DNA from 2 places in the Streptomyces sp. NPDC086989 genome. Region 1 is predicted to be linked to the other one. Evidence: riboswitches for the same ligand, from Rfam matches in the RefSeq annotation. Region 1 holds a riboswitch; the other holds the start of a gene.

The links. Region 1 has a riboswitch for cobalamin ahead of ACIPK4_RS37760 (5-methyltetrahydropteroyltriglutamate--homocysteine S-methyltransferase). Riboswitches for the same ligand answer to the same signal wherever they lie in the genome.
Region 2: another riboswitch for cobalamin. It lies ahead of ACIPK4_RS04350 (ribonucleoside-diphosphate reductase subunit alpha); the one in region 1 lies ahead of ACIPK4_RS37760 (5-methyltetrahydropteroyltriglutamate--homocysteine S-methyltransferase).

The regions. Positions count from the first base shown of each region.
Region 1 is NZ_JBIVAL010000029.1:21,101-24,468, reverse strand. It holds gene ACIPK4_RS37770 (hypothetical protein) at 1-127, opposite strand, end outside; gene ACIPK4_RS37765 (hypothetical protein) at 1,567-1,710, opposite strand; cobalamin riboswitch at 1,920-2,075, shown strand; partial or broken gene ACIPK4_RS37760 (5-methyltetrahydropteroyltriglutamate--homocysteine S-methyltransferase) at 2,167-3,309, shown strand; partial or broken gene ACIPK4_RS37755 (aldehyde dehydrogenase family protein) at 3,302-3,368, opposite strand, start outside.
Region 2 is NZ_JBIVAL010000002.1:137,098-140,465, reverse strand. It holds gene ACIPK4_RS04360 (Uma2 family endonuclease) at 1-331, opposite strand, end outside; gene ACIPK4_RS04355 (GNAT family N-acetyltransferase) at 410-910, shown strand; cobalamin riboswitch at 945-1,086, shown strand; gene ACIPK4_RS04350 (ribonucleoside-diphosphate reductase subunit alpha) at 1,226-3,368, shown strand, end outside.

The sequences.
Region 1 (3,368 bases):
CGTCGTTCTGCCAGACGTACGAGATTCCGGCCGCCGAGGCGGGGGCCTGCACGGCGGCTGCCCCTGCCACCAGCGCCCCGGCCACCGCGAGCCTGCCGATGGGACGCCCGCGTCGTCGGTTGTTCACGCTGTGCCTCCTCCATGGGACTCCATGTGGACCGTGCCAGGCGAGGCGTGCGGGCGCAGGCGTTCACGCGAAGCGGGGACATACGGCTTCGGAGCAACGATTCTTCCGGGCCACCGGTCCAGAACCCCAGGTAGAGGCCGGGGGGGCTCAGGCAATGGGCGCAGGACGGGGGGTGCGGCCGCTCAGGACGAGGGTGCGGTCCACAAGCGGGACCAAGTCCGGTACGGGCACAACCGAAGGTGCCCTCGCCGCTGTCCGAGCTCTCGACGGCCGCCCGCAGTAAGCCGTGCGCGGCGCGCAGCGCCAGGCCGTCGGCGATGTGGGACTGGCCAGTGGCCCGGGCCTGGTCCCGGTCGTGTACCACCAGCTCGTCGGCGGACACCGCAACGACGACTCCGCCGGGTAGGCCGCTTCCGCCCGCGCAGGACATGCCGGGCCAGGCGCCCGGGTCATGCCAGGCCTCGGTGAGCTCACCGAGGGAGTACCGGGGGCAGAGTCTCTTGCCAGCTGGCAGGAAGGGAGGCCGCGAGGCATCTGGGAAGGTGTCCGTCGCTGGGTCCCGGTACTTACCGGCGCGGTCACGGAAGGCGGAGGCGAAGCCGTTGACGTGCCCCCGAAAGTCGCCAACGATGCAGCGGAGGCAGGGCGTTGAGTCCTCCAGCCGGGCGTCCGAAACGGCTTTCGTGAGGCGTGCCACGATCCGGGCCCGCGGTCCGCGGTCCGCGGTCCGTGCTCGAGCATCGTCAAGCATCGTCCGCGTCCATTCCATGTCTGTCATGTGCTATTCCTCCCGGAAGAAGGTGGTCTGCTGCAGAGAGACCGGCCCGGGACACGGAAATCTTGCAGCCGCCCTTCGGCGACACGGGATGGATCACGATCTGCGTCTGGTCCGCCATAGGCTCCGGCGTGCTTTGGACCACCCGGCATGGCATTCGCTCGCTGCAGCGGCTGAACAGCAGAAGCCAATCCGCCTGCTGGGCGGCCCGACGACAACGCCCGGGTGACGTGCTCTCAGAAAGACCTCCCAGGCCCGGGGTTTGAGCGACGGAAGCGGGGTCAGACGCATACATGTCGGAAGCGCCACCGTGGGGGTTGGGCTTCCGAAGCGGGCCCCGCTCCCGTGACGCCCCTTCCCCCCGGCGTCACGGGGCAGGCCCGCCCGCACAGCGGGCTGCCGCGCGGATCCGTACGGCATCCGGATGCCTTCACTCGGCTACTTCCCCAGCCGGGACCTGGGCGCCCGGAGAACCCCCGGGCGCGTCGCTCAGACCGCCGTCCCCGGGCAACGGACCCGACGGCAGCAGCCCTGCGCATGATCGCGGTTGCCGTCTTGCCGATACCGCTGCGCTTGGCTGGTCCCTGCTCCCGCCTCACGCGGCATCGCCGCCGGGCAGGACACCCGGATCACGCCTCAAACGCGAGCCTTCCGGCGCAGAACCCTAACCGAGGGGGGCGAGCCGCCCCCGGTCCAGCCGGCGCTCGCGCATCGAGTCGTGGTAGTCGGCGGCCTTCTCCCAGTTTCGGTCTGCCCTGCCGGTAGGGGCAGCTCCGGAGGGTCCCAGCTTGACGGTGATCCAGCTCACCCGGCACAGTGCCAGGCCCTCCGGCTCATCGGACCGACGCCAGCGAGCGCCGGATGGGTCCGCTCGTCGGCGCGTTCCCCGGTCTGAGTCTCGCTGGGTGCGTCTCGTTTCGGCGTCCGGATGGTGGAAGCGGGTCGCCGCTGAGCGAGCGTCCGGCCTAGGGTGGCCGGTGCAGCTGGTTCGCCCCGTCCGCCAGGCGGGATGCGTCGTAAGAGGGAACCCGGTGGGAATCCGGGACTGCCCCGCAGCGGTGAGTGGGAACGACCGCCGTCATACGCACTGGGACCGGACAACGGTCCTGGGAAGCGACGGCCAGTAGGTGCCCGCCTGGAGACCGGCAGGTGTGCCCGCGAGTCCGAAGACCTGCCCGTTGCCCGCGCCCGGCCGATGCCGTGTGCGGATATCCCGGTGGCCTCGTGGGCGGGTCGGCGTACACAGCGAGACGGTCGACCGTGCGTGCCGCGCGGGGTGAGACCGTCCGTTTCCGGTACCCCTTCGCGTTCCCGACAGGGCGGGCACCGTGAGCTGAAGAAGGCCATCGAGGGTTACTGGAAGGGCCGCGCCACCGCCGATGCCCTCCGGGAGACCGCGGCCGGCCTGCGCCGATCGAACTGGCAGCAGCTCGCCGAGGCGGCATCCATGAAGTGCCGACCGGCGAATACTCGTACTACGACCACGTGCTGGACACCAGCGTCATGGTCGGCGCCATCCCCGCCCGCCACCGCGAGGCGGTTCGAACGGACGCACTCGACGGCTACTTCGCCATGGCGCGCGGCACGCAGGACGTGGCGCCGCTGGAGATGACCAAGTGGTTCGACACGAACTACCACTACCTGGTGCCCGAGCTCGGCCCGGACACCGTCTTCACCGCGAACTCCGCCAAGCAGGTGGCGGAATTGGGGGAGGCTGTCACGATCGGGTACACGGCCCGCCCGGTCCTCGTCGGTCCGATCACCTACCTGTTGTTGGCCAAGCCGGCTCCCGGCGTGGCAGCGGACTTCGAGCCGCTGACGCTGCTCGATCGGCTGCTCCCGGTCTACGCCCAGGTGCTCGCCGACCTGCGCGCCGCCGGCGCCGAGTGGGTGCAGCTCGACGAGCCCGCCCTCGTCCAGGACCGCACCCCGGCCGACCTGAATGCTGCCGCCCGCGCCTACCGCGACCTCGGCGGCCTCCCGGACCGGCCGAAGCTGCTGGTGGCCTCGTACTTCGGCCGGCTGGGCGAGGCGCTGCCCGTGCTGGCCAAGGCTCCGGTCGAGGGCCTGGCGCTCGACTTCACCGAAGCGGGGGCGGCCAACCTGGACGACCTCGCGGCGGTCGGTGGTCTGCCCGGCAAGAGGCTCGTCGCGGGGGTCGTCAACGGCCGCAACATCTGGATCAACGACTACCAGAAGTCCCTCGCCACCCTGGGCACGCTGCTCGGCCTCGCCGACCGGGTGGACGTCACCGCCTCCTGCTCCCTGCTGCACGTTCCGCTGGACGCCGGCGTCGAGCGCGACCTCGACCCGCAGATCCGTCGATGGCTCGCATTCGCCCGGCAGAAGACACGGGAGATCGCCGTCCTGGCCCGCGGCCTGGCTCAGGGCACGGACACGTCGGCGACCGTCTTGCCGTGCTCGGCCGACAACATCCGGGCCAGGTTTTCCCGCTCGCCCTCGACG
Region 2 (3,368 bases), on a different contig from region 1:
CCATGAGGGCCGGCTCGGGATCGACCCACTCCCCTTGCCCGGCGATGGAGCCGCTCGGCGCCAGGAGACCGTCGGGCCGAGCACGGCCGCCGCGGTACTGCTGGATCTTGATGCCTTGCTCGGCGAAGAGCCACAACTCCGGCCGGGACTGCATACAGATCCGCGTCAACCACTCGATGATCGCCCCGTGGCCCCCGTCCGGCACCGCCTTGACACCCAGCTTCCCGTTGATGAACTCGAACCGCAGCCCCTCGACCTCTCTGGCGGCAATCCGCGCCACGGTCTCGAACTCTTCGGTCAGCATCTGGGGCCGGTCTGTCATCACGGTCATGCCTCGCTCGCCTTCCTCGACGGTGCTGCCTTCGACGATAGCGCCGGGCACCGACAGCCGTCCGGCACACTCGACCGCATGGACATCGTGATCAGGGAAGCGCTGGCGGCGGAGTACGGGACGCTCGGGGAGATCACCGCACAGGCCTACCTCGGGGACGGGCTGCTGACGTTCGGCGAGGACGATCCGTACCTCGCGCGGCTGCGGGACGTGGCGGGGCGGGCGGCCGACGGGGTGATACTCGTCGCCGCGGCGGGCGACGGCCGGCTCCTCGGCGGTGTGGCCTTCGCCGCGCCCGGGAGCCCGCTGTGCGACATCGCCGGAGCCGACGAGGCCGAGTTCCGGATGCTGGCGGTCGCCCGGGAGGGCCGCGGGCGGGGCGCCGGGGAGGCCCTCGTGCGGGCGTGCATCGACCGCGCCCGGGCGATCGAGGGCGTGCGGCGCCTCGTGCTGTCCACCACGGACGACATGACCGGCGCCCACCGGATCTACGAACGGCTCGGTTTCGTCCGTACGCCCGCACGCGACTGGGAGCCCGTCCCCGGCCTCCCTCTGCTCACGTACGGTCTCGATCTGTAGCCACGCCGACACAACATCTAGGGGGTCGCGCAGGACGCGGCCCCCACATGTATGCTCGTCCTCGCTGTCGTCGCAGGGGAATCCGGTGGGAATCCGGAACTGTCCCGCAACGGTATGAAGTACACCCATTGGTGTCACCGCAAGTCCGATGACCTGCCGACAGTGCGCCCGGCTCGACCGAACCGGGTGTCGATACGTCCGGGCCTCGCGGTTGGGCCGGTGGACGCCGCGCGGTGCTGCCCCGTCATGCCCGCACGCGCCCGCTCGCGCCCGCACCGCAGGTGTCCCGGAGCCGAGCGAGGGAGAGCTCCCCCCGTGACCATCGCGCCTTCCGCACCGCGCGCCGAGTCCGACCCGTCCGACACCGGAATCGAGACCGGGGGACCTGGGGCCGCACTGCTGCGGACCCTCACCGAGCTGACGGCCGACCTCCCCGACACCGACCCGGGCCGGGTCGCCGCCGCCGCGCTGCGCGGGCGCAGCGCCGCCGCCGACGAGGCCGAACTGCGCGCCCTGGCCACGGAGGCCGCCGCCGGTCTGATCTCCGAGGACCCGGCGTACTCCCGGCTCGCCGCCCGGCTGCTGACGCTGGCCGTCGCCGAGGAGGCCGCCGGCCAGGGGGCCACCTCCTTCTCCGCCTCCGTCGCGGTCGGTCACCGCGAGGGCCTGATCGCGGACCGCACCGCCGAGTTCGTGGAGCTGCACGCGGGCCGCCTGGACGCGCTGGTCGAGCACACGCTCGCCGAGGGCGCCGACGACCGCTTCGGCTTCTTCGGCCTGCGCACCCTGCACAGCCGCTACCTGCTGCGCCACCCGATCACCCGTCAGGTGATCGAGACCCCGCAGCACTTCATGCTGCGCGTGGCGTGCGGTCTCGCCGAGAACGACAGCGTCCAGGCCGTCGAGGAAGTGGCCTCGCTGTACCGGCTGATGAGCCGCCTCGACTACCTGCCGTCCTCCCCCACGCTGTTCAACTCCGGCACGCGGCACCCGCAGATGTCCTCCTGCTACCTGCTGGACTCCCCGCTGGACGAGCTCGACTCGATCTACGACCGCTACCACCAGGTCGCGCGCCTGTCGAAGCACGCCGGCGGCATCGGTCTGTCGTACTCGCGCATCCGCGCCCGCGGTTCGCTGATCCGCGGTACGAACGGCCACTCCAACGGCATCGTGCCGTTCCTGAAGACCCTCGACGCCTCCGTCGCCGCCGTGAACCAGGGTGGCCGCCGCAAGGGCGCCGCCGCCGTCTACCTGGAGACCTGGCACGCGGACATCGAGGAGTTCCTGGAGCTGCGCGACAACACCGGCGAGGACCAGCGCCGCACCCACAACCTGAACCTCGCGCACTGGGTGCCGGACGAGTTCATGCGCCGCGTCAATGCGGACTCCGAGTGGTCGCTGTTCTCCCCGGCCGACGTGCCCGAGCTGGTCGACCTGTGGGGCGACGAGTTCGACGCCGCCTACCGCAAGGCCGAGGCGGAGGGCCTGGCCCGCAAGACGATGCCCGCGCGTGACCTGTACGGCCGGATGATGCGCACCCTCGCGCAGACCGGCCAGGGCTGGATGACCTTCAAGGACGCCTCCAACCGCACGGCGAACCAGACCGCCGAGCCGGGCACCGTCGTCCACTCCTCGAACCTGTGCACCGAGATCATCGAGGTCACCAACGACGGCGAGACCGCCGTCTGCAACCTCGGCTCGGTCAACCTCGGCGCCTTCGTGCTCCCCGAGACGGGTGACATCGACTGGGAGCGGCTGGACGAGACCGTCCGCACCGCCGTGACCTTCCTCGACCGCGTGGTCGACATCAACTTCTACCCGACCGAGCAGGCCGGCCGCTCCAACGCCCGCTGGCGCCCGGTGGGCCTGGGCGCGATGGGCCTCCAGGACGTCTTCTTCAAGCTGAAGCTGCCGTTCGACTCCCCCGAGGCGAGGGCGCTGTCCACCAAGCTCTCCGAGCGGATCATGCTGGCCGCGTACGAGGCCTCCTGCGACCTCGCCGAGCGCAGCGGCCCGCTCCCGGCCTGGGAGCAGACCCGCACGGCCCGCGGTGTCCTGCACCCCGACCACTACGACACCGAGCTGAACTGGCCGGAGCGCTGGGACGCCCTGCGCGCCCGCGTCACGAAGTCCGGCATGCGCAACTCGCTGCTCCTCGCCATCGCCCCGACGGCGACGATCGCCTCGATCGCCGGTGTGTACGAGTGCATCGAGCCGCAGGTCTCCAACCTGTTCAAGCGCGAGACGCTGTCGGGCGAGTTCCTCCAGGTCAACGGCTACCTGGTGGAGGAGCTCAAGAAGCTCGGCGTGTGGGACGCGCAGACCCGCGAGGCCCTGCGCGACTCCAGCGGTTCGGTCCAGGGCTTCGGCTGGATCCCGGCCGAGGTGCGCGAGCTGTACCGCACGGCGTGGGAGATCCCGCAGCGCGGTCTGATCGACATGGCGGCGGCCCGTACGC